DNA from 3 places in the Novosphingobium sp. Sphag1I genome. Region 2 is predicted to be linked to each of the others. Evidence: riboswitches for the same ligand, from Rfam matches in the RefSeq annotation. Region 2 holds a riboswitch; each other region holds the start of a gene.

Region 1 (5,805 bases), on a different contig from region 2:
GCGTTGCGGCGCGTCGGCCACAGACCTGCGGTATAGAGCGCGGCAAACCGGGCCTCGATCGCGGCCAGCGCCAGTGGATTTTCAAGGGCCATAAATTCACGCACATCGCTTTGGCCAAGGGTGGCCTCGTAATAGAGGTCGAAAAGTTGCGGCGGCACATGGCCCGCCAGATGGGCAAAGGCGCCCAGATGATCGAGCGTGGCCGAAATTTCCGCCGCGCCGCGAAAGCCGTGCCGCATCATGCCCGCGATCCACCCCGGATGCGCGGCGCGGGCGCGGACAACGCGCGCGATTTCCTCGGTCAGGGCGCGCGCAACGGGGCGCGCCGGATCGCGGCTGTCCAGATGATAGAGTGCCGCATTGCCCCCGGTGATCGCCTGGGCAGCGGCAAAGCCGCCTTCATGCGCGGCATAATCGGCCGCCAGCAACAGATCGCTTTCCGCCAAATCCTGAAGGTGGACAAAGGCATCGGCCCCGGCCACGCGGGCGCGCAGGCCACCGGGATCGGACGCCCCTTCGCCATGATCGAGCGCAAATTGCGACGCCGATAGCCACGCCTCTCCTGCCGCCCGGCGCGCCTCCTCGGTATAGACCTCTGTCGCATCGCCCATTGACAGACCATAGCGACCACGCGGCGGTCCATACACACGCGCCCCGGCGTCTTTTCCGGCAAAGGGGTTCCAGTCATCCGGTTCATCGCGCCGGGACAGCGCCCGTACCGCCTGACCAAAGAGCAGGGGCAGCATCGGAAAGGCATCACGAAACAGACCCGAAACCCGCAAGGTCACATCGATGCGCGGCCTGTCCATCATGGCCAGAGGCAGGATCTCCAATCCTGTCACCCGGTCCGAGGCCATATCCCAGACCGGCTTTGCCCCCAGCAAATGCAGCGCCACGGCAAATTCCTCGCCGGCCGTGCGCATCGTCGCCGAACCCCAAAGGTCCACCACCAAAGCCTTGGGGTAATCGCCATGATCCTGCAAATGACGGCGGATCAATTCCTCGGCCAGCACGACGCCCTGCGCATGGGCCGCGCGCGAGGGTACGGCCCGTGGGTCAATCGTGTAGAGATTGCGCCCCGTCGGCAAAACGTCGCTCCGCCCGCGAAAGGGAGAGCCCGACGGTCCCGGCGCCACCCTTTGCCCCGCCAGAGCGGTCAAAAGGCCCCGGCTTTCGGCTTCGCCATATTCGCCGCGGCCAAAGATGTGGAGGCCGTCGCCAAACTGGCTCTCCTTGATGTCACACACGAAGCGGTCGATGCGGGTGATGACCTCCATGGGCGTCGCATCGGGATCAAGGCCCAGTTCTGCCTCCAGCCCCAAAGCTCGTGCCTCATGGACAATGTTGGCCTGCAACCGGGTCCGACGCGCGGGATCAAGACCCCCGGCATTGGAAAATTCATCCAGTAGCGCCTCAATCCGGCCCAGCCCTGCGCCTTGGGCGCTGGTGCCCATCGGGGGCGGGACGTGGCCAATGGTAACGGCGCCGATCCGGCGCTTGGCCTGCGCCGCCTCGCCCGGATCGTTGACGATGAAGGGATAGATGACCGGCAAGCCTGCGGTCAGCACTTCCGGCCAGCATTGATCGGAAAGCGCGACCGCCTTGCCCGGCAACCATTCCAGCGTGCCATGCGCCCCGATATGGACCATCGCGTCGAAACCCTGCGCCCTGAGCCAAAGGTAAAAGGCGACATAGGCATGGCGCGGGTGGCGCGAGAGGTCGTGATAATCGCCATCGCGCGCGGCCCTTTCGCCTCGTTCGGGTTGCAGGGCCACCATCGCATGGCCAAGGTTGATCGCCAGGAAGCGAAAGGCCCCGTCGATAACGGCGGGGTCATCCTCGGGCGCGCCCCAGCAATCATGGATAGCCTGTTGCAAAGGCGCGGGCAGATCGGCCAAGGCCCGCCGATATTCCGAGAGCCGCCAAGACAGCGTCTGAGCCTGCAACGCCATGGCCAGATCAAGCCCCGGCGTGACGCAATATCCCGCCTGTGCCATGTCGGCCACAATGGCCTGCGTCGAGGAGAGCGCATCGAGCCCCACCGCATGGGCCATCGCCTCGGGCCGCCCCGGATAGGTGGATAGCACGAGCGCCACGCGCCGCTCCGTCACAGGCTTGGCCGCCAGAGCGATCCAGCCCGACACTTTTTCGACAATGGCGGCGACACGGTCACTTTGCGAAAGATGCCGGTTTCGGGCAAAGCCAAGCGCAGCATCGCGCGGATCCCCGGCCTTGAAACTGGCCACGCCCATGAACACCCGGCCATCGATTTCGGGCAGGACGACATGCATGGCCAAATCGGCGGGAGATAGTCCGCGCGCCCCCTCGGCCCAAGCTTCTTGGCCAGAGGTCGCCAATGCGATCTGGAACACGGGCGACCCGGCAATATCAAGCGGGCTGTGCCCATGTTCATCAAGCGCCGAAAAGCCCGTGGCATTAACGATGGCGACGGGGGATAGCTGGCGCAGCCACGCCTCTATCTGTGCCTTCGCCGCAGGCTCCTTGAGCGAGGGCGCAAAGAGCGAAAGCGCGGCATAGCCCTTGGCCTCAAACCCGGCGTGGAGGGCGATAAAAGGATCGAGGTCATCGGCAACCAGATAAGACCGATAGAAAATGATCACGACCAGCGGCTTGTCGAAATCGCATGCCGCCGGATCGCACAGACCCCTTGCCGGGTGCCATGCCCCCACCGTCGGCAAAGGCTCAAAAGGCTCCACCCGCCGATCCGTCAGACCCGCCGCCCCGGCCAGCAAGGTCAAAGCCCCATAAGCCCCATCCGCCCCGCCCGCATCACACATCGCCGCCAGATCGTGCAATATGGCGGGGGGCAAGGTCGAAGCCTGCGCCAACCGATCATCGGGCCGCCCATCTCCGGGCAGAACAGCCAAGGCAATCCCTTGATTGCGCGCCAGCAATTCGACCTGTTGCAAGCCATAGGGCCAATAGGCCGCGCCCCCGATCAACCGGATCAGAATCGCCTTGGCCCCGGCCAGCGTCCGCTGGATATAGGTGTCGACCGACAAGGGATGCTGTAAAGAAGCGATATTGGCGAGGCGAAGTGTCGGGAAATCCGCGTCCTGCGCCCGCGCCTTGTGCCACCCGCCCGCAAACGCGCCCAGATCGCTGTCCGAAAACGACAGGACCACCAGATCCGCGGGCGATTGCCCCAGATCCTGCGGGATGGCGATTTCCTCCATCCCGTGCGTTTCGCGGAAAATGACATGCATCGGGTGATCAGTCCGCCAGAGCGGCGAGGATCGCAGTCGGCTTTACATGGTCACGCTCGGCAATCGCGACCAGAGTGGTCTGACGTGGCTCACCCATGCGCCACGGGCGGTCATATTGATGGCGCACGCGACCGCCTACGGCCTGAATCAGCATGCGCATGGGCTTGCCCTGAACCGCCGCATAGCCTTTGACGCGCAGGATTTGTTGCTCGCGGGCCAGAGCCTCGATCCGGGCGACGAGATCAGCGGGATCGGCAATCTCACCAAAGCTAACCACCGTGCTGTCGAAATCATCGTGTTCGTGGTCATCTTCGCCATCATGGTGCGATGGGCGCGCGGCAATGTCATCTTCCGCCGCAGCGCCAAGGCCGAGGATGATGCGCGGATCGACCGAGCCTTCGGCCAATTCGATGATGGGAACAGGTTTGGCCGAAAGATCAGCAATGATCGCACGGGCCTTGGCCACGGCGTCTGGTCCGGCAAGATCAATCTTGGTCAACAGCACCATGTCGGCGCAGGCCAGCTGATCCTCGAACACTTCGGCCAGCGGCACTTCATGATCAAGCCCCGGATCGGCAAGGCGCTGCGCCTCCAGCGCGTTCAGGTCGGGGGCAAAACGCCCCTGCGCCACGGCTTCGGCATCGGCCAGAGCCAGCACGCCATCGACCGTGATCCGGCTGCGAATGGCGGGCCAGTCAAAAGCCTTGAGCAGGGGTTTGGGCAAAGCCAGGCCCGATGTTTCGATCAGGATATGGTCCGGGCGCGGATCAAGCGCCAGCAGTTTTTCCACCGTCGGGATAAAGTCATCCGCCACCGTGCAGCAGATGCAGCCATTGGCCAGTTCGACGATATTTTCCGCCGGGCAATCGGGAATGGCGCAGGATTGCAATATGTCGCCATCCACCCCCAGCGTGCCAAATTCATTGACCACCACGGCCAGCCTGCGCCCGCCCGCGTTGCGGATCAGATGGCTGATCAACGTGGTCTTTCCCGCGCCCAGAAAGCCGGTGATGATGGTAACGGGCACTTTGGCCAGATCGGCCGCCAATGCGTTCATGGTCATAACTTCCCCGCGCGCCGAAACGAGACCCAATTCAGGCCTCGGAGCGAGAACAGGCGGGGGCTTGCCGGAAAATCCGGTCGGCGCGCGACGGCGGGCCGACGCGCAAAGCGCCCGACACCACGCAACCCGTGCAGCCCCAGCCGCACAGTTTCGTCGCTCAGACGGAAGTTGACCGTGCCGTGACCATCCCCTGGACCAAGGCAAGAGCGACCAGAGCGCCGGCAGGTCTCCTGGCTCGCGGGTCACAGCTTGATGCACGCCTTCCCAGATCTGCATAGCAAGACCCAGTGGCCGCCCCGCGTGGGGCATGTGCATCGCGCTATCCGCTTACAGTTGCAGGGACAGCCGCGGATTTGGGCCGTTTCCGGCCCGCACCGCATTCCCGATTAAGCCCTTTCAGGCACCGGCGCGATCATGTGAGGGGCAAGCCCTCGATTGAGGATCTAGCCCATAAGAACGCCCGGCGCAATCACGGCGCGGGCGAAATCTCGATTTCATCCAACCGCTTCCAGCGATAGATCGCGAAACTTATGATCCAACAGGCGGCAAACAGGCCGATGATCGAAAAGCCCAGATTGTTGAAATTGCGCCCCAATCTCGCCACCATACCCCATGGCCATCCGGTCAGGCTCAGCTTATCGCCGATCAGGGCCAGCGTCTCGATCCCGCCAATCACGATCGCCACAAGGGCCGACATCATCGTAATGGTGATGTTGTAGTAAAGCTTGCGAACCGGCTTTACAAAGGCCCATTCATAGGCCCCCACCATCATCACACCGTCCAGCGTATCGACCAGCGCCATCCCGGCCGCAAACAGCGCGGGCAGGACCAGCAACCGGCCCAGAAACATACCACTGGCCGCCTGATTGGCCGAAATGCCAAGGATGGCGACCTCGGTCGCGGTATCAAACCCCAGCCCGAACAGAAAACCCAGCGGCGCCATATGCCATGGCCTCGAAATCAAACGAAACATTGGCCCGAACAGGCGCGAGAGTATCCCGCGCGACACCGGCAACATATCCAGATCATCGGCATCGACAACGCCCCCGGCGCGAACATGGCGAAACTTGGCCCAGACAGAGCGCAGGATGGCCAAGTTCATCCCCGCAATGGTGAACAGGAACAGGGCCGAAACCGCCGTCGCGATCATGCCGCCCAAATCCTTGAACGCGCTGAACCGCGACAGCGCACTGGCGGTCAGGGCAACGCTGATCGAGGCAACGGCGATGATCCCGGAATGGCCCAGCGCGAACCAGAAGCCTGCGGAAATCGGGCGCTGGCCTTCCTGCATCAATTTGCGGGTGACATTGTCGATGGCGGCGATGTGATCGGCATCGACCGCATGGCGCAGCCCCAAACCCCATGCCAAAAGGGCCGTGCCCAACATCAAAGGCTGCGCACCGAACAGGGCAAAGGCCCAGACCCAAGCCATAATATTGGCCGCCACCAAACCGGCCATCATCGCGCCGATACGCCAGCGCAAAGGCGCTGACAAAAATCTCTTTCTCACAAGCA
Region 2 (5,805 bases):
CAGGCCGAACAGGGCATAGCCGGCAAGGCGGTTGCTGTTGGCGGCATTGTCAAAGCTGGACGATACGACGCGAATGTCACCGCCCACGGCCAGACCGGCCAGAGGCGTTTTCCAATCCGCCGACCATGTGACCATGTGGCGCGGACGACGGGCCAGATCCTTGCCATAGGCCGTGCTGCCTGCGGTCTGGTTCGTGCTCTTCACGAAAGTATAGGCCGCGCGCAATTGCAACGCATCGACCGGGCGCAGGCCCGTTTCGAACTCCAGCCCTTCGGCGCGGGTGCGGCCAAGGTTGGCATAGGTCGAGGTCGAAAGATCATAGTCGATCTGATTGTTGATATTGCGGTGGAACCACGTGACGGCGCCATACAGCTTGCCATTGCGGTCGCCCTTTTCCAGCCCGATGTCATAGGATTTGCTGGTTTCGGCCTTGAGCGTCGTGTTGCCCGAATAGGGATCGAACAACTGATACAGGGTCGGGGCGCGGAACCCTTCGCCATAGGAAGCGCGCAGGCGCACGTCCGAGATCAAATTGTACGTCCCGTTCGCGCCAAAACTGGTGTGAGTGCCAAAGGTCGAATGGCTGTCCACGCGCAGGCCGCCCGACAGGCTCAGCCCAAACGCACGCCAGCCCAGCAGGCCATAGCCGCTGGCGATATTGGCATCATTCACCGCGCCCGGCGTGAAATAATACGAACGCGCGTGGTTCCACATCGCCTCGCCGCCCAGATCGGCGGAAAAGAAATAGGGCAGATCGACATGCGCCGCGCCATCGATGCGCGTGCTGCGGCCCAGATAGGAACTGTATTCGCTGCTCTGAACCGTGGGGTCGATATAACCGCGACGCAGCGAGGACTGGCTGATGCCCAGACGCGCCGTATACTTGTCCGCCGCATATTCCAGACCGACGCGGCCCGACACCTGCTCGCTCGACTGCTTTTCGCCGCGGTTCACATAACCCAGCGTCCAGTCATAGGAATCGATCCCCACCTTGCCATCGGCATATCGCGCCGTGGCGACAAGGTTCAGCCCCTGCGCCAGACGCAGGCGGGCGCGGGTCGACAGGCGGGTCTGGCGGAAACCGTTGGAAAGCGTGTCGGTGACGCGGGTGGGAATGCCGTCAGTGCTGAAATAGCCGCCATTGACGGTGATTGCATAGGCGTCCTTGGCAATGCCCAGCGTGGCCCCCGCGTCAAACGTGTTGTTCGTGCCGCCATCAAGGCTGAGTTCCACGCCGTTCAATTCGCGGCTGGTGATGGCGATGACGCCGCCGATGGCGTTGCTGCCCCACACCACGCTGTTCGATCCGCGCAGCAATTCGATGCGACCGATGCCGCCAGAGGTCAGGCTGGCAAAATCATAGCCGCCCGAAGGGGCCGCCGTATCTTCAACCTTGACGCCGTCAATCATCACCAGCGTCTGTTCGGAATTGGCGCCGCGCACGAACAGGCTGGTCGTCGCCCCCATGCCGCCCGCACGCGCAATCGACACGCCCGGCAGGCGCGAGAAAATGCGGGTCAGGTCCGGCCCCTGAATGGATTGAATTTCGGACAGGTCGACGACGCTGACCGACTGGCCCGTTTCATTGACCGGCTGGCTCTGGCCGGTGGCAAGAACGGTGATCGCATCACCATCATCGGCGGCCAGCGCAGGCGTGGACAAGGCAAGCGCCACCAACGACGATGCCACGGCGAAATTACGGATATTCATAGCTCTTCCCCTCACGAAGGCAGATGCCGTTCGTGGCGGGAGAGGCCGTCCCACGCACCCCTTGCGCATGGAAAACAGACGGCATCGCGCTGCATCCGGTCCTCCCCGCCCGGCGCTGAACGACAACCAACGGCAGGTCTCCTGGCTATCCGGGGTCAACGCGCATCTGCCGCCTTCCCAGGCCATTTGGCCCAGTGGCATGTGACAGTACGCTCGCCCGGAAACAGTTGCGGGGGCAGCTTTGCCTCACTTGCCGCGCGGGCGCGACAGGCATGCAAATTCCCTTTTCAGCCGATCTTGCGAAAGGCACCGTTGGCGTTGGCCGCCGCCCTAGCCCCGCATGGCCATATACGCAAGGGCCGACAAAAGTGGGCCTACTGATGGAAAAGGAAGTTAATATTAACCCTGAACGGCGGCTCGAAATTAAGGCGTTAAGGATTAGTGGGCCCAACAGTGCCGCAATGAGACGGCAGGAAATCGGCTGATGCAAGCCGGGCCAATGTATGTTTTGCCATGCTGACCCGCCCCTGCAACAGGCCGAGATGTCAGGATGAACAAGTTTCGTGTCGCTCTTGCGCCCAATGCCAGCCAGTCCATGCCCGCATATGATATGCGGACGTCCGATGATGCTGCGCGCCTGCGCCGGGGCGGCGGGATGAAGATCAACGCCTTGCGCAATGCCGAAATGCGCCGCGCCGCGATGCATCGGGTTCTGGCCGTGGTCTGCGCACTGTTGGCTATGCTGGCGGTTCAGGCCTATCGCGGACAAGGCACCGGCGCGATGGCCTTGGCCGCAACCACCACACATGAAGAAGCAGACCCTGTCGATGGACAGGCCAGCCTTGCCCCCATGCCCTTTGAACAACCAGGCGACAGTTGGCCGGGTGCTGCCTATTACTATGTCAGCCGCGAAGCCGAGCCACAGGCCCCGACGACCGGCTGGCGATCGGCGCTGGCGACGATTGCGCCGGGACTGCATTGGGATGGCGACAATGCGGCGCAGGGCGAGGATGAAGCGCCCCTGCCCGGTTCCGGCCCTGCGGCGCGGGCGCTGTCGGGTCTGGCCAATGCGGTGGATCGGGAACGCGCGCTGTCATGCCTGACGGCGGCGATCTATTACGAAGCCGCCAGCGAACCCGATGACGGACAGCGCGCCGTGGCGCAGGTCGTGCTGAACCGCATGGCCCACCCCGCCTATCCCAAATCGGTGTGCGGCGTGGTGTTTCAGGGTTCCGAGCGCGCCACCGGGTGTCAGTTCACCTTTACCTGTGACGGCGCATTGATGCGCAAACCCAGCCGCTATTTCTGGAGCCGTGCCGAAACCGTCGCACGGGCGGCCCTTGGCGGCTATGTCTATGCCCCGGTTGGCCTTGCCACGCATTACCACACTTTTGCCGTCCACCCCTATTGGGCCGACAGTCTGAACTTTATCGGCCAGATCGGCGCGCACCGTTTTTACCGGATGCATGGTCCGGCAGGCGATTCCGGCGCATTCCGTTTTGTTCACGCGATGAGCGAACCCTTGCCCGTGCCGCATCAGCGCGTCGCCATTGCAAATCGCGAATTGGTCGATGATCCCATCGCCATCGAGCGGGCCTATGCCGCCAAAATGGGTCAGACTTTGAACCCCGCGCCGCGTGCAGCGGCAGTTGCCACGCCTGCTCTTGCCGCACCGCAATATACCGCCGAGGCGTTACGCCATGGCGGCGAAGCGGCCTATCGTGCCAATAACTTGCCCGGCAGCGATAATGTGCGCCCTGAATATCAAAATAGTGGCCGCTGGATCAGCGACCCTCAGTAAACCACAAGATATCGCCAAAACCCCGCCCCGACGCGCCCTTGCAAAAGCGGCGCATCGGGGCGTTTTAACGTTCATCGATCCATGATGGGGGTAAATTCGGTTAACCGATCACAAGCATTTGATAACCAAGGCGACATACGAAGGCTTAGGCCGAATGTGGCATTACGATCCAACGTATTAGAGAAAATCGAGGAATTTTTGAGCATGTCGATCCGATTTGCAGCGGCAGGAACTGGCGAATGCGGCGCGGTTGCGCGCGTGCTGCGCCGCCCCCGTCTGCGTGCTCCCGCCAATGATCATGACAATCCGGTCGAAAACGACGTTCTGCTCAATTCCGCATTGCAACACTTTGCCCGCCACGGCCTTGGCGCGGCCGAACGCGCGCGCGACATTGCGCTGCGCGCCTTCTTTGACGGCAACCGCGAACAATATCGCCACTGGCTGGGCGTGTGCCGCAAACTGGACCGCCAGATGGCAAGCCGGTTGTCCGTTGTGCATCGCGCCGCTGTCGAACCTGTAGAGCAGTCCGGGCCGGAGTAGGCCCGGATCTTGAGGGCATTATTGGGGCGCAATTTTTTGTATAAATGCGACAAAAATTGCACGAAACATTCGGCCGTTAACCATTCCGTGACGTGTCCTCCCTAATCTGCCCTCAACCAACGGGAGTTGTGCGATCCGTCCTTTATTCGACATGATGCGGGTTTTGTTCAAAACCAACGCTGCTGATGACCGGGCAAGAGCGATTCTGATCAAGACGCTCTACACTCAGCCCGCATCGCTGGCGTTGGGGGCAATCTGCGGCATTTTGTCGAGCGCGGCGGCAGCCCATGACTCCCAAGATCACAATATCACGATTGCGGCATGGGTGCTTTCAACCATCGCCGTTGCCCGCGTGGCCAGCGCCACACTGTTGCCCAAATGGTTTTCGCACAAGCCGCGCCTGCTTGAAATCATTTATGAAATTGGCGCATTCACCTACTCCAGTTCAGCAGGCATGATTGCAGCGTTAAGCTTTGCCTCGGATGTTCCGGGGCCGGTTTGCACGCTGCTTGTGGCCAATGCGACGGGTTATGGCGCGGGCATTGCCGCGCGTAATGCAGGGCGGCCATTTATCGCGATCGGGCAATTGTCGCTGGCCATTTTCCCGATGATCATTGCCGCGGCCATGCAATCGGACCTGTCGAGCCGCCTGCTTGCCTTTAACCTTTTCCTTGTTTTGCCCGCGATGATGTCGATCACGCTTAATGTGTTTCGTATGTTGCGCGATTCGATTGCCAGCGCCGAAACCAGCCAGCGTCTTGCCGAAAAGATGCAGCATCTGGCGCGCACCGATATTGTCACAGGCCTGTTGAACCGCGCGGGCCTTAATCACCATCTGGTCGAACGCCTTGTCGCGATCCCTGAAGGCAATAAGCTGGCGATCCTGTGGCTCGACCTCGACCGGTTCAAGGAAATCAACGATACGCTGGGCCATCAGGTCGGCGACCGCTGCCTGGTCGAAGTGGCCGCCCGCCTGCGCCGCAGCGCGCCGGTTGGCGCGGGCATCGGCCGCTTTGGCGGCGACGAATTCATCATAGCCTTTGAGGCCGAACAGGATACCGATGTTAAGGCGATTGCCGACACGATCCTGACCGACATCCTGCGCCCGTTGCGGATTGACGATGACCGGCTGGAAATCGGCTGCTCCATCGGGATTGCCATCCTGCCCGAACATGGCACCGATCTGGAGGCCGTGCTTCAGGGCGCGGACCTTGCGCTGAACCACGCCAAGCTGAATGGCCGCAAACAGATTGTCAGCTTCAACCCATCGATGACCCGCGATCTTATCCGCCGCAAGGAAATCGAGGCGGAGTTGCGTCTGGCGCTGCAACGCGACGAATTGTCGGTGCATTTTCAGCCGCTGGTCGATCTGGAAACCGGGCGCATTCGGGCGTTCGAAGCGCTGGTCCGCTGGTTCCATCCGGAAAAGGGCGAATTGCGTCCCGACGAATTCATCCCCGTGGCCGAGGAAAGCGGCGCCATCATCACGCTGGGCAACTGGATCACGGCCAAGGCCGCGCGGGTTGCCGCCGAATGGCCCGATGATGTGACGCTGGCGGTCAACCTTTCCCCGCTCCAGATCCGCGCCCCGGGCGCTGCCCTTGGCATCCTGAACGCGCTGCGTGAGGCAAAGCTGCCGCCGCACCGGCTGGAATTGGAAATCACCGAAACCACGTTGCTGGATCACAGCCCCAACACTTCGGCGTTCATCAATGAACTGGCCGGGGCGGGCGTGCGTTTTGCACTGGACGATT
Region 3 (5,805 bases), on a different contig from region 2:
CCGCCGAGGCGGCTGTTTCATTGGCCGCCGCCAATCGTGAGGCCGCATCGGGCACGCGGGAAGCCAACCGTGTGTTGATCGAAAACACGACGCCCGAAACCAACCCGGAGGTGCTGGCCGCACGCGCCACGCGCGATCAGGCCCGCGTTGATCTGGAACGCACGATCATCCGCGCTCCCTTTGATGGCATCGTCGCCCGCCGTGCGGTTCAGGTGGGCCAGCGCGCCGAACCGGGCAAGAGCCTGATGTCGGTCGTCCCCGTGGGCGCCGCCTATGTCGACGCCAATTACAAGGAAGTGCAGCTTTCCAAGGTTCATCCGGGCCAGAAGGTGACGCTCAAGAGCGACCTTTATGGTTCATCGGTCGAATATCACGGCACGGTCGTGGGCTTTTCGGGCGGTACGGGTGCGGCCTTTGCCGTGGTTCCGGCCCAGAACGCGACCGGCAACTGGATCAAGGTGGTTCAGCGTCTGCCCGTCCGCGTCGCGCTGGATCCCAAGGAACTGGCCGCGCACCCCTTGCGCGTCGGCCTGTCGATGACGGCTGATATCGACGTTTCGAAATGATCAAGGCAACCTCTCCTGACCGGCCCTTGGAGGGGGCGCAATTATGGCTGGTGGTGCTGGCCATTGCGCTGGGCAATTTTCTGGTGGTGCTTGACACCACCATTGCCAATGTTTCGGTGCCGACGATTGCCGGTTCACTGGGCGTTTCGGCGTCACAGGGCAGCTGGGTGATCACATCCTATGCGGTGGCCGAAGCCATCACAGTGCCTTTGACCGGGTGGCTTTCGGCGCGTTTCGGCGCACAGAGGGTGTTTCTCACCTGCTATCTGTCCTTTGCGGTTCTCTCGGCGCTTTGCGGCATGTCGACTTCGCTGGGCATGCTGGTGGCTTGCCGCGTGGCGCTGGGTCTGTGCGGGGGGCCGATCATGCCTCTGGCGCAAACCTTGATGCTTCGCCTGTTGCCGCCGGAAAAGCAGGTGCTGGGCACGGTGATCTGGGCGATGACCACACTGGTCGGGCCGATTGTCGGGCCGGTGCTGGGCGGGACTTTGTGCGACAATGTTGGCTGGCCCTCGATCTTCTTCATCGGCGTGCCGGTGGCGGCGGCGGGCGGCCTGATGCTGTTGGTGCTGCTGCGCGGGCGCAAGGATGAAATCATCAAGGCGCCGATCGACAAGGTGGGTCTGGCTCTGCTGATCGTCTGGGTCGGCGCGCTTCAGATCCTGCTGGACGAAGGCCGCAACCATGACTGGTTCGCTTCGGTCGAAATTCAGGCTCTGGCGGTGATTGCGGCGATTGGCTTTGCCTGTTTCATGATCTGGGAGCTGACCGAAAAGAACCCGATTGTGGACCTGCGCATCTTTCGTCATCGCGGGTTTACGGCGGCGGCGCTGACCTATTCGGTGGGTTTCGGCGCTTTCTTTGCCACGGTTGTGATCCTGCCTTTGTGGTTGCAGCAAAACCTTGGGTATACCGCCACATGGGCGGGATATGCGACCGGGGTGATGGGGGTCTTTGCCGTCCTTTCGGCGCCCATCGTCGGGCAGATGGCCGAAAAATATGACCCGCGCAAAATCATCTTTGCCGGGATCATGGGGCTGGCGGGCCTTGCCGCATGGCGCACCAGTTTCAATAGCGACGTTACCTTCTGGCAGGCGGCGATGCCGACACTTTTGACCGGGCCGTTCATGGTGATGTTCTTCATCCCCACCATCGGCCTTGCCATGGCCAGCGTGGATCCGGGCGAGGAAGCCAATGCGGCGGGCGTGTCCAATTTCATGCGCACCGTGGCGGGGGCCTTTGCCACCTCGCTGGTCCAGACCGGGTGGGAGAATGAAGCGACGCGCTCGCAAAGCGCCATCGCCGGGGCCATGCCGCAAGGTCAGGCCACGATTGATAGCATGGTTGACGCCGGGCAAAGCCAGCAAAGCGCCATCGCTTCCTTGGATCAATTGGTTCAGGGGCAAAGCGTGATGTTGGCCACGCTTCACATCTTTGGCACCATTGCGGTTTGTTTTGTTGTGGCGGCGATGATCGTGTGGCTGGTGCCCAAACCCAAGGGGCCGATCGACACCAGCGCGGCGCATTGAACAAATAACCCGAACGGGTCGCAACGAAGGGGGCGGGAGAAATTCCGCCCCTTTTTCGTGGGCTAAGCGGCCGGGCGCTGCCATAAACCCCTTGCGTGGGAATGCGGCCCTCGATACTTGCACATCAGCGACAGGTTCCCCGCGAGGGGATCAAAAGGGAACACGGGTTCAAGACCCGGGCTGCCCCTGCAACTGTGAGCGGTGAGCCAGCGGCCCTATGCCATTGGGAGCAATCCTGAGAAGGCGGCCGAACCGGCGTTGACCCGCAAGCCAGGAGACCTGCCTGACGCGGTCGTTTTTCGGGCCGACAGGGTGTGCGGCGCGGACGGGGATGTTCCCTGAACAGCGACAATGTGGTTCCGCACGGCACGGTCGGGCGGCATGATTTGTCGTGTGTTTCATGCGGCATGGGTGCTGTGCGATGGGGTCGGGCGGGATGGGATCGTCAGGCCGAAGGAACATGCCCATGCCCGAATTGAATCAATTTTTTGCACCTTGCAGGACCGCATCCTGATGTTGCGCGCGGTGGACAAGGGGCCATGCGTGGTGGTCTGCTCGACATGCCGGGTTTCGGCCGATGAGAGAGAGGATAGCCAAGGCCGGCGCGGCGGGGCCTTGTTGGCCGAGGCTTTGCGGGAACGGCAGACGCAGGATCCCGACCTGTCCGGCGTGGCGGTCGAGGAAATGCCCTGTCTTTTTGCCTGTCAAAGGCATTGCGTGGTGCATATTCGTGCGCCGGGGCGGATCGGTTATGTTCTGGGCGATTTTACCCCCGATGGCGAAAGCGCGCAGGCGATACTGGAATATGCCGCGCTTCAGGCCGCCAGCGATCATGGCCAGGTGCCCTATCGCCAATGGCCGCAGGGCGTGAAGGGCCATTTCATCACCCGCACTCCGCCCGAAGGATTTGTCGCGACATGACTCATTTTGCCACGAAAGAGGCATTCCTTGCCGCCCTTTGCGGCTTGCCCGCTGTGGATGCGGATGCCGCAGCGCGGGCGCGCGCGCGCCAGGCGCAATTGACCAAACCGGCCGGATCCTTGGGGCGCCTTGAGGATCTGGCGATCTTCATGGCCGGGTGGAGCGGGCGCGAAAGGCCCGCACTCGACCATGTGCAGGGCATCATCTTTGCCGGCAATCACGGCGTCGCGGCCAAAGGCGTCAGCGCCTATCCCGCCGAAGTGACCGAGCAGATGGTCGCCAATTTCCAGCAGGGCGGAGCCGCCATCAATGCGCTGGCGCGCGCTTGCGGCGCGCATCTGACCATCATCCCGCTCGATCTGAACCGTCCGACCGGCGATATTTCAGAGGAACCCGCGATGAGCGAGGCGGAATGTCTGGCCGCTCTCAACGCAGGGGCGGGGGCGGTCGATCCGCGCGCCGATCTATTGTTTGTGGGCGAAATGGGCATAGGGAATACAACCCCTGCCGCCGCCCTTTGCGCGCTGGCCTTTGGCGGCATCGCGCGCGATTGGGTGGGGCGCGGCACAGGCGTTGATGCGCCTGGCATCGTGCGAAAAATGGCTGTGGTCGACGCAGCCCTCAATCTGCACGCCGGACTTTGCGATGATCCGTTTGAGGCGCTGCGCCGCCTTGGCGGGCGCGAGATTGCGGCGATGGCCGGCGCCATGCTGGCTGCGCGGTGGATGCGCATTCCGGTGATGCTCGATGGTTTTATTGCCAGTGCCTCGCTGGCGCCATTGTTTGTTGCGGCACCGGATGTGACCGCCCATTGCCTTGCCGCGCATTGTTCGGCCGAAAGCGGCCATGAGCGATTGCTGCAACATCTGGGCCTCGTTCCTTTGCTGCACCTTGGTATGCGATTGGGCGAGGGGAGCGGGGCGGCGGTGGCTGTGCCCTTGCTGCGCAGCGCTTTGGCCGCGCACGACCAAATGGCCACCTTTGAACAGGCCAGCGTGGCTGCGGCTTTGTGAAGGTGAGGTGCCTCCATCTGTTGCGTCATGGCGCGGTGGAACAGGCCGGGCGGCTGTGGGGGCATGGCGAGGCTGTGCCGACCATGGCCGGACTGGCCCATTGCCGTGAAAGGGTGTGCGGCCTGACCGTGGTGCGGGTCATTGCCTCCGATCTGTCGCGCGCCGCCACGGCGGCACAGGCGATTGCGCAGGATTTTGGGGCCGAATTGCGCCTTGATCCGCGATGGCGGGAATTGGATTTTGGGGCGTGGGACGGCGCTGATCCGGAGGATCTGGGCGCGGCGGTTCAGCGTTTCTGGGATGACCCAGTGGGCAATCCACCGCCCGGTGGCGAAAGCTGGGGTGTTTTACGCGAAAGGGTGGCCATTGCCCTTTGCGCGATCGACGATGATGCATTGGTCATCACCCATGCGGGCCCAATTAGGGCGGCGCTTTCGATCCTGCTGGGGCTGGATTATCGACAAACCTGGGCGTTCCATCTGCCCTATGCCTCGCTCATCAGCCTGCGCGTGTGGGATGACGGGGCGCAGGTGACGGGGCTTTGGGCGTGAAGCATCTGATCCTTGCGCTGCAATTTCTGACGCGCGTGCCGCTGCCCTCCATTTCGGCGGAAAGGTCGGACTTTGCCGCCGCGATGCGATGGTTTCCGGTCGCCGGGATTGTCGTAGGCGGCTTTGTCGCCATGGCGGTCTGGGGGCTGTGCCATATCGATCCCTGGGTGGGCGCACTGGGCGGCGTTGCGGCCTGGGCTTGGATGACCGGGGGGCTGCATCTTGATGGCCTTGGCGATATAGCCGATGCCGCAGGGGCCGCGCATAAAGATCCCGCACGGTTGCGCGATGTCCTGTCCGACCCCCATGTGGGCAGTTTCGGCGTGATCGCCATCGCTTTGCAATTGCTGGCCAAACTGGTGTTGCTGCGTGATCTGGACGCGGTTTTCTGGCTGGTCCCCATTGCCATGGCGGCGCGGGTCGGGCCTTTGGTCTGGACATTGACACTGCCGCCTCTGCACGAAGGGTTGGGCACGTTGTTTCGCGATGGGGTCAGTTGGCGACACGTGGCGCTTTGGGGGGCGATTATCGCTTTGGCCGCTCATTGGGCACCTTGGCTGCTGGTGGCGGTTCCGGCAATTATTATTTGGCGCATGTGGATCATGCGGCGCATAGGCGGCATATCGGGCGATAGTCATGGCGCAGGCATCGAGTTGGTTGAAACGGCCCTGCTGCTGGCATGGGCGGCGGCGCGATGACGGAGTTGTTCACGCACCATGGCGGCTCTCTTGCCGCCGCCGTCCAGCATTTTGGCGGCGGGTTTCGCGACTGGCTGGACCTTTCCACCGGCATCAACCCCGTGCCGTGGCAGGGGCAGGTCGAAATTGACTGGTATCCTTTGCCGGGTGCGCAGGATTTGGCCGAACTGGAGGCCGCAGCGGCCCAGCATTTTGGTGTGGCGCCCCAATTCTGCTGTGCTGTTCCGGGCAGCGAAATGGCGCTGCGTCTGATGGGGCAATGGCTGGGGCGCGGCGCCTATCACTGGCCGTCCTATCGCACCCATGCTTCGGCTTTTCCCGAAGGCGCTGCGGGCGATATTAACAGCGGCACGGCGGCGCTGTTGCTGGCCAATCCAAACAATCCCGACGGGCGGATTGTTGCGCGTGATGATCTGCGCGATTGGCATGATCGCCTGATGCGCCGCGATGGCTGGCTGGTGGTGGATGAAGCCTTTGCCGATGCGGCCCCGCAGTTTTCGGTCAGTTCCAAGGTCGGGCAATGGCCA

What was found. Region 2 has a riboswitch for cobalamin ahead of ACZ9HU_RS05435 (TonB-dependent receptor plug domain-containing protein). Riboswitches for the same ligand answer to the same signal wherever they lie in the genome.
Region 1: another riboswitch for cobalamin. It lies ahead of cobW (cobalamin biosynthesis protein CobW); the one in region 2 lies ahead of ACZ9HU_RS05435 (TonB-dependent receptor plug domain-containing protein).
Region 3: another riboswitch for cobalamin. It lies ahead of ACZ9HU_RS03255 (DUF1636 family protein); the one in region 2 lies ahead of ACZ9HU_RS05435 (TonB-dependent receptor plug domain-containing protein).

The regions. Positions count from the first base shown of each region.
Region 1 is NZ_JBWBQS010000002.1:203,671-209,475, forward strand. Features, by position in the region: gene cobN (cobaltochelatase subunit CobN) at 1-3,227, opposite strand, end outside; gene cobW (cobalamin biosynthesis protein CobW) at 3,235-4,290, opposite strand; cobalamin riboswitch at 4,494-4,713, opposite strand; gene ACZ9HU_RS03035 (HoxN/HupN/NixA family nickel/cobalt transporter) at 4,760-5,752, opposite strand.
Region 2 is NZ_JBWBQS010000004.1:58,849-64,653, reverse strand. Features, by position in the region: gene ACZ9HU_RS05435 (TonB-dependent receptor plug domain-containing protein) at 1-1,710, opposite strand, end outside; cobalamin riboswitch at 1,825-2,039, opposite strand; gene ACZ9HU_RS05430 (cell wall hydrolase) at 2,261-3,511, shown strand; gene ACZ9HU_RS05425 (hypothetical protein) at 3,716-4,051, shown strand; gene ACZ9HU_RS05420 (putative bifunctional diguanylate cyclase/phosphodiesterase) at 4,203-5,805, shown strand, end outside.
Region 3 is NZ_JBWBQS010000002.1:267,323-273,127, reverse strand. Features, by position in the region: gene ACZ9HU_RS03265 (EmrA/EmrK family multidrug efflux transporter periplasmic adaptor subunit) at 1-566, shown strand, start outside; gene ACZ9HU_RS03260 (DHA2 family efflux MFS transporter permease subunit) at 563-2,095, shown strand; cobalamin riboswitch at 2,211-2,396, shown strand; gene ACZ9HU_RS03255 (DUF1636 family protein) at 2,609-3,016, shown strand; gene cobT (nicotinate-nucleotide--dimethylbenzimidazole phosphoribosyltransferase) at 3,013-4,029, shown strand; gene ACZ9HU_RS03245 (histidine phosphatase family protein) at 4,032-4,580, shown strand; gene ACZ9HU_RS03240 (adenosylcobinamide-GDP ribazoletransferase) at 4,577-5,278, shown strand; gene ACZ9HU_RS03235 (threonine-phosphate decarboxylase) at 5,275-5,805, shown strand, end outside.